Regions from separate parts of the Sphingomonas sp. Xoc002 genome, predicted to be linked through region 2. Evidence: riboswitches for the same ligand, from Rfam matches in the RefSeq annotation. Region 2 holds a riboswitch; the other holds the start of a gene.

Evidence for each region. Region 2 has a riboswitch for cobalamin ahead of ACQR50_RS13475 (DUF1636 domain-containing protein). Riboswitches for the same ligand answer to the same signal wherever they lie in the genome.
Region 1: linked by a shared signal. The riboswitch ahead of ACQR50_RS00815 (TonB-dependent receptor) and the one ahead of ACQR50_RS13475 (DUF1636 domain-containing protein) in region 2 are both predicted to bind cobalamin.

What each region holds. Positions count from the first base shown of each region.
Region 1 is NZ_CP191175.1:157,815-161,251, reverse strand. Features, by position in the region: gene ACQR50_RS00815 (TonB-dependent receptor) at 1-2,014, opposite strand, end outside; cobalamin riboswitch at 2,229-2,449, opposite strand; gene ACQR50_RS00810 (hypothetical protein) at 2,538-2,855, shown strand; gene ACQR50_RS00805 (entericidin A/B family lipoprotein) at 2,973-3,119, opposite strand; gene ACQR50_RS00800 (hypothetical protein) at 3,181-3,437, opposite strand, start outside.
Region 2 is NZ_CP191175.1:2,957,905-2,961,341, reverse strand. Features, by position in the region: gene cobS (adenosylcobinamide-GDP ribazoletransferase) at 1-24, opposite strand, end outside; gene ACQR50_RS13485 (histidine phosphatase family protein) at 21-578, opposite strand; gene cobT (nicotinate-nucleotide--dimethylbenzimidazole phosphoribosyltransferase) at 575-1,585, opposite strand; gene ACQR50_RS13475 (DUF1636 domain-containing protein) at 1,582-1,989, opposite strand; cobalamin riboswitch at 2,080-2,264, opposite strand; gene fumC (class II fumarate hydratase) at 2,366-3,437, shown strand, end outside.

The sequences.
Region 1 (3,437 bases), 1.1 Mb from region 2:
CGACCGCCAGATGCGGCGTCAGCGCATAGGACAAGGTCGTGTCCACCGTCGCATAGCCGGGGATGCGGAACGCCTCGCCATTGTCCGAAAAGCGACGCCCGACATAACGCAGCCCGGCGCGCGCCTGTAGCTTGGCCGTGGCATCCCAGCGCAGCCAGAGATTGGCCAGCGCCTCGGGCACGTTCGGCGGGGTGCGGCCGCTATAATCCACGCCGCCGGAGCGGAAATCGTCGAACCGCGCATCGAGCAGCGTGCCGTTTGCATCGATCCCGAAGCCCTGCGGCAGATCGAGCGTCACCGCCGCCTCGACGCCCTGCGACGATCGTTGCCCGACCTGCTCGACGGGGCTCGCCAGCGTGCGCTGGGCGAGCAACCCGGTCTTGACGATGCGATAGGCCGTCAGCGTGGCGGTGCCATGTCCGCTCGCGAACAGCCATTTGGCCCCCGCCTCGACCTGGTTCCCGCGCGCGTTGCTATACTGCACCTGCCCGGTCGACACGGTGGTCAGCGTGCCCAGCGGATCGACGCCCGTGGCATATTGCGCATAGAGCGACAGGGTCGGCACCGGTTGATAGACCAGCCCCGCGCGCCACGTCGCGTTGCGGAACGTCTTTTCCAGCACGAAGCGATCCGGCGTGGCGACGGTCCAGCGACGGACATTGTCCACCTCGTAACGGACGCCGCCGACCACCGACCATTTCGGGCCGAGCGTTACCCGATCCTCGGCAAACACCGCCAGTGCGGTGGTGCGGGTGCGATAGCGTGGGGCGATTCCCTGCGTATCGAGGAAATGACCGGGATCGAAGGCGAAGGGATCGACCGCATCGATCTGCTCGACCGAGCCGAAGTCGTTCTCATGGGTGAAGCGGACCAGATTGGCGTCCACCCCGACGACCAGCGCGTTGGCGATGCCCGGCGCGAGTCCCGTGCGCCACGTCACGCTGGCCTGATCGCCCCATTGGGTCAGGTCGTGACGGATGCCGTAATTGCTGCTCCGCCGGATCGTGGCCGGAATACCCGTCGATCCGTCCGCGCACGCGCCGCTCGCACCGACCCAGCAATAATTCTCCAGATTGCGCCAGAAACGGTCGCTGGTCAGGACATAGGCGATGTTGGACAGGCTGACCGCGCTGCTGGGACTCCAGTCGACCCGGATCGAGGCGCGGTCGTCGCGGTACCGCATCCGCCCGTCGCCGACATTATAGTTGCGATCCCGCCCCCGAAGGTCGAGCCGCCCGTCGATCAGCGGGGTGCCGAAATAGGGCATGGGCCGCTGGTCGCCATGATCGCCGCGCACCGTCACCGCCAGTGTCGCGGACGGCGACCAGCGCAACGTCCCCGACAGCGCGACGCTGTCCGACTGCCCCCGATCGACATAGCCGTCGGACCGGCGATAGCTGGCATCCACGCGGTAACCCAGTGTCGGTGTCAGCGGCCCGCCCAGCCCGGCGGCGGCGCGGAAACTGTCCTGCCCGCCAAAACCGATCTCGGCCTGGCCATGGGTCTGCGCGGTGGGCGCGCGCATTACGACATTGACCGCGCCGCCCAGCGCGCCCTGCCCGTAGAGGACCGAGGCAGGGCCGCCCAGCACATCGATCCGCTCGACCATCCAGGGATCGGTCGGGAAGGTGATCGTCCCCGCCGCCGGGAACAGCCGCACGCCGTCGACCAGTTGCAGCACCGATCCCTGCCCCGAAAAGCCGCGCGCGGCCAAGGCCGTGCCGCCATTGCCCGGATTGGCGACGCTCGACAGGCCGGGCGCGCGCGTCTCCGCCTCGACGATCGACACATCGCCGCGGGCGCGGATCGTCCCGCCGTCGAGCGATGCGATGCTGGCGGGCGTCTCCATCGGCGTCAGGCCCAGGCGACTGCCGGTGGCATTGGGTGTGTCGAGCGCCTGTTTCTCCCGCGTGCCGATCACCAGCACGGTGGCGTCGCCCCCCTGTTCCTCCGCCTTTTGCGCGCTTGCCTGCGTCGCCCCCAGCAGAAGCGCCGCGCCACCCCACAGGACCATAGGAACCTGTCCGAATCTGTTACGATATATCATTTCAAAGCCCATAGCGTCTTGTCGCGAACAAGCCGAGGCCTTGCCGCCCGATTTCGGGCAGCCGGGTGACCTGCGTGCGGCACGCCGTTTTCCGCATTCCACAGGGCCACCCATGCGCCTCCGCCACTTATGGCGTCGCTCGTCGGAACAGACCTAGCCTCGACCATCCCCTGGACCGGGCATGAGCGACCTGACGCCGGCAGGTCTCCTGGCTCACGGGTCGTCGCGGACGGATGCGCCTTCCCAGGTTGCCCCAGTGGCTGGATCGCCCATGGCCGATCCGTGCATCGCCGCTCACCGCTTACAGTTGCAGGGACAGCCGCGGATTTGGGGAGCCAAGCCCCCTCACCGTGTTCCCTTTTAATCTCCCTTGTCGGGAGAACCGGCGCGATCATATCGCCGGATCATTCCGGCCTCGTATCGCTACGCGGCGGCGACGGAGGGCGTCAAGCGGGATGAGGTCGCGGCGTCGTTGCGCTATGGCGGCGGCATGGCACGCAGGAACCGTTATCTGATCGCGACGATGCCCGATGGCTATGTGAAGACGATAGGCCCGACATCGCAGCCCTTCACCCATTATTGGCGGATCGTCGCCGATCTGGGCGGGGGCAGGACCGAAGTGTTCTGGGGCCATGCCAAGTCGCGCAAGGCGGCGGTGGCGAACGATGCCGCCATGGCGGAAGCGGTGCGGCAGCGCGGCTGGGTCGGGTATCGGTTCGAGGTCGTCGAACTGGTCGAGGCGGATGTGCCGCCTGAAACCATGAAGAAATCCTCCCCTGGCAGGGGAGGTGGCAGGGCGAAGCCCTGACGGAGGGGTGTCGCCCTCTCGATAGCGGGACACCCCTCCGACGCGCTGTGCGCGCCACCGCCCCTTTCAGGGGAGGAATATAATAAGGGCAGGGACGCATCGCCCCTGCCCTTCCCGTTACTTCTTCGGCTTGTCCTGGCCCGAGGCGTCGGACACGGCCGCACCGGCCGAACGCAGGTCGCGGCCTGCGCCGTTCACGGTGTTGCAGGCCGACAGGGTCAGGACGGCGAACAGGGTAGCACCCAGAGCGATCTTCTTGGTCATGACGATCTCCTCGAAAAAAGGGGGGTGCGGCGGGCCCGATACGCTGGCCCGCCGCGGGTACTCAGCGCAGACGACGGCGGCTGGCCGCCGTTGCGCCAAAGGCGGAGGCACCGGCGCCGACCAGCAGCGCGAGCACCAGGAGGAACGAGGTCTTGGCACCGGCGCCGGCGGCGGCATCGGCGGCCTGCTTGGCCTTGGCGACGGCTTCGTTCTTGGTCTGGACGAATTCGGCCTTGGCCTGATTCACCTGGGCCTGGGCCTGGTCGCGGCCGATCTTGCGCTGGGCGGCGACGATGTCGACCACGCGCGCTTCGGCCC
Region 2 (3,437 bases):
CAGCGCGACGATCAGTGCCTTCATGCGGTCGCCAGCCCCGTCACCTGCGCGCTGCGGGGCGTGCCGTCCCACACTTCCAGCGTGACCAGCGCGGCATAGGGCAGCGCGAACGACCATGTCGCGCGCAGGTCGAACCCGCACAGGACATGCAGCGCTGCGCGGATCGCGCCGCCATGGGTGACGACCAGGGTCGGCTCGGGGGACAGATCGGCGATGGCCCCTCGCACGCGGGCGACCATATCGGACCAACGCTCGCCACCCGGTGGCGGGGCGACATCGGGATCGTCCCAGAAGCGGGCCAGCCCCTCCGGGTCGATGTCCCCCGCCGCCAGCCCGTCCCAGTCCCCGAAATCCAGTTCCCGCCAGCGCGGATCGACCTCGGCCGGCCCGATCGCCTCGGCACAGACGCGCGCGCGCGACAGGTCGGAGGCGATGCGGCGGGTGACGTCCAACCCGCTCGCCCGCGCGACACAGGCCGCGATGCCCCCGGCGGTGGCCGGGCTGTCGGTGCGGCCCAGCATCCGCCCCGTCAGTTCGGGCTCGCCGTGACGGAGCAGATGCAGGCGAAAGCCGGTCACGCGCCCGCGATGCCCGCCTCGGCAAAGGTCGCCATGCCGTCATGCGCCGCGATCGCGGAACGGATGACCTGCACCGCGACCGCCGCGCCGCTCGCCTCGCCCAGCCGCATGCCCAGCGACAGGATCGGCTCCAGCCCCAGCCGGGCGAGCAGCAGGACATGGCCTGGCTCGGCCGAACAATGGCCCGACAGGCAATGCGCGCTGATCGCCGGATTGGCATGGGCCAGCGGTGCGACGGCGGCGGTGCCGATGAAACCGTCGAGCACGACTGGGATGCGCTTGTGCCGGGCGGCCAGCACCGCGCCTGCCATTGCCGCGATCTCGCGCCCGCCCAGGCGGCGCAGGATCTCGAAGGCGCTGGTCAGATGTTCGCGGTGTAGCGCAAGGCCCTCTGCCACCACCGCCGCCTTGCGCTGAACGCCCTGCGCATCGACCCCCGTGCCCGGCCCGACCCACAGGGCCGGGCCGCCCCCGAAACTGGCGGCGGCGAGCGCGGCGGCGGCGGTGCTGTTGCCGATCCCCATCTCGCCCAGCACGAGCAGGTCGGCATCGCCCACCGCCTCGGCCCCGGCGGACAGCGCGTTCAGGCACTCTTCCTCGGTCATCGCGGGGGCGGCCGTGAAGTCGGCGGTCGGTCGGTCGAGGTCGAGCGGCACCACGGCCAGTTCCAGCCCAGCCGCCGCCGCCAGCGCGTTGATCGCGGCCCCGCCGGCGGCGAAATTGGCGACCATCAGCTCCGTCACCTCGGCCGGAAAGGCACTGACCCCGCGGGCGGTGACACCGTGATTGCCCGCGAAGATGACCGCGCGGCCGCGCTCGATCCGGGGCCGCTCGACGCCCTGCCATCCGGCGAGGAAGATCGCGATATCCTCCAGGCGGCCCAGCGAGCCCGGCGGCTTGGTCAACTGGCCTTGTCGCGCGGTGGCGGCGGCGCGGGCCTGGTCGTCGGGCCGGGGCAGGGTGGCGAGTGCCGTCTCGAACGCGGCGATGTCGGGAAAAGCGGTCATTCGACGACATATCCTTCGGGGGGCGTGCGGGTCAGGAAATGGCCTTTCACCCCTTGCGGCCATTGCTTGTAGGGCACCTGTCCCCAGTCGCTGTCGGCATAGGCGCGGGCATAGTCCAATATGGCGCGCGCGGCGTCGTCATCGGGGGTGAACTTGCCCATGACGTATCCGACCTTGCCGGGGCAGCGCAGATGGACGGTGCAGAAGGACTGGCAGGCGAAGAGACAGGGCATCTCCTCGACCGCGATATGCGTATAGGCGGGGTCGGACGCCTGCACCCGGCGCAACGCCTCGACCAGCAGCGCGCCGCCGCGCTGGCCCTGGTCGTTTTCGCGCGCCTCGGCGGACAGGCGGCAGGTGTTGCAGGCGACCACGGCGGGGCCGTTCGCGGCGGGCTTCAGCATGAAAAGGGCTCGTACATCGGGCAAGTCTCCAAAGGCGCTGTCGCCGCGCGAGGGGAAAGCCCCGTTCCGTCCGGTACACCCTGACCAGCCGAAGGACGACCACGACGGGCAGGTCTCCTGGCTCGCGGGTCGGGGCCGGTCCGCCGCCTTCTCGGAGATTACCCCAATGGCGTCGTGGCGGGCGGCTCGCCGCTTACAGTTGCAGGGGCAGCCGGGGTGTCGCACCCCATTCCCTTTTCATCCTCTTTCAAGGAACCTGTCGCGAGGGCGGCGATAGGCGGGCAGGGGCCGGGTGGCAAGCACTGTGCCCTCGTCCGTCGGCGTCGCGGTGACTATATGGGTGGAACCCCTGACCCCATCGGTGAGTCCCTGCCGCATGACCCAGAACGCCACCACCCGCACCGAAACCGACTCGATCGGCCCCATCCAAGTCCCCGCCAGCGCCTATTGGGGCGCGCAGACCGAGCGCAGCCTGGAGAATTTCCCCTTCGGCGCGCGCGAGCAGATGCCGATCGGCATCGTCCATGCGCTTGCCATCGTGAAGAAGGCGGCGGCGCGGATCAATCGCGGCCATGGCCTGACGGCGGACAAGGCCGATGCGATCGAGGCGGCGGCGCAGGAGGTGATCGACGGGCGCCATGACGAGCAGTTCCCGCTCGTCATCTGGCAGACCGGCTCCGGCACCCAGTCCAACATGAACGCGAACGAGGTGATTGCGGGCCGCGCCAACGAGATGCTGACCGGTACGCGTGGCGGCAAGTCGCCGGTCCACCCCAATGACGATGTGAATCGCGGCCAGTCCTCCAACGACACGTTCCCGACCGCACTCCACGTCGCCGCCGCGATTGCCGTGACGAGGCAGCTTTTCCCCGCGCTCGACCGGCTCCATGCCGCGCTGGAGGCTAAGGCGAAGGACTGGGATTCGATCGTCAAGATCGGCCGCACCCATTTGCAGGACGCGACCCCGCTGACCCTGGGCCAGGAATTTTCGGGCTATGTGCAGCAACTCGCCAATGCCCGCGACCGGATCGAGGGGACGCTCCACCGCAATATCCTGCCGCTCGCGCAGGGAGGGACGGCGGTCGGCACCGGGCTGAACGCGCCGAACGGCTTTGCCGAGGCGATCGCGGCGGAGATCGCCGAGGCGACCGGTCTCGATTTCGTGACCGCGCCCAACAAGTTCGAGGCGCTGGCGAGCAATGACGGGCTGGTCGACCTGCATGGGACGCTGAATGTCCTGGCGGTGGCGCTGACCAAGATCGCCAACGACATCCGTTTGCTGGGCTCCGGCCCGCGCTCGGGGCTGGGCGAGCTGGAACTGCCCGCCAACGAGCCGGGCAGTTCGATCATGCCGGGCAAGGTCAATCCGACCCAGTGCGAGATGCTGACCATGGTCGCCGCGCAGGTGATCGGCAACAATGCCGCCGTCACGGTCGGCGGGCTTCAGG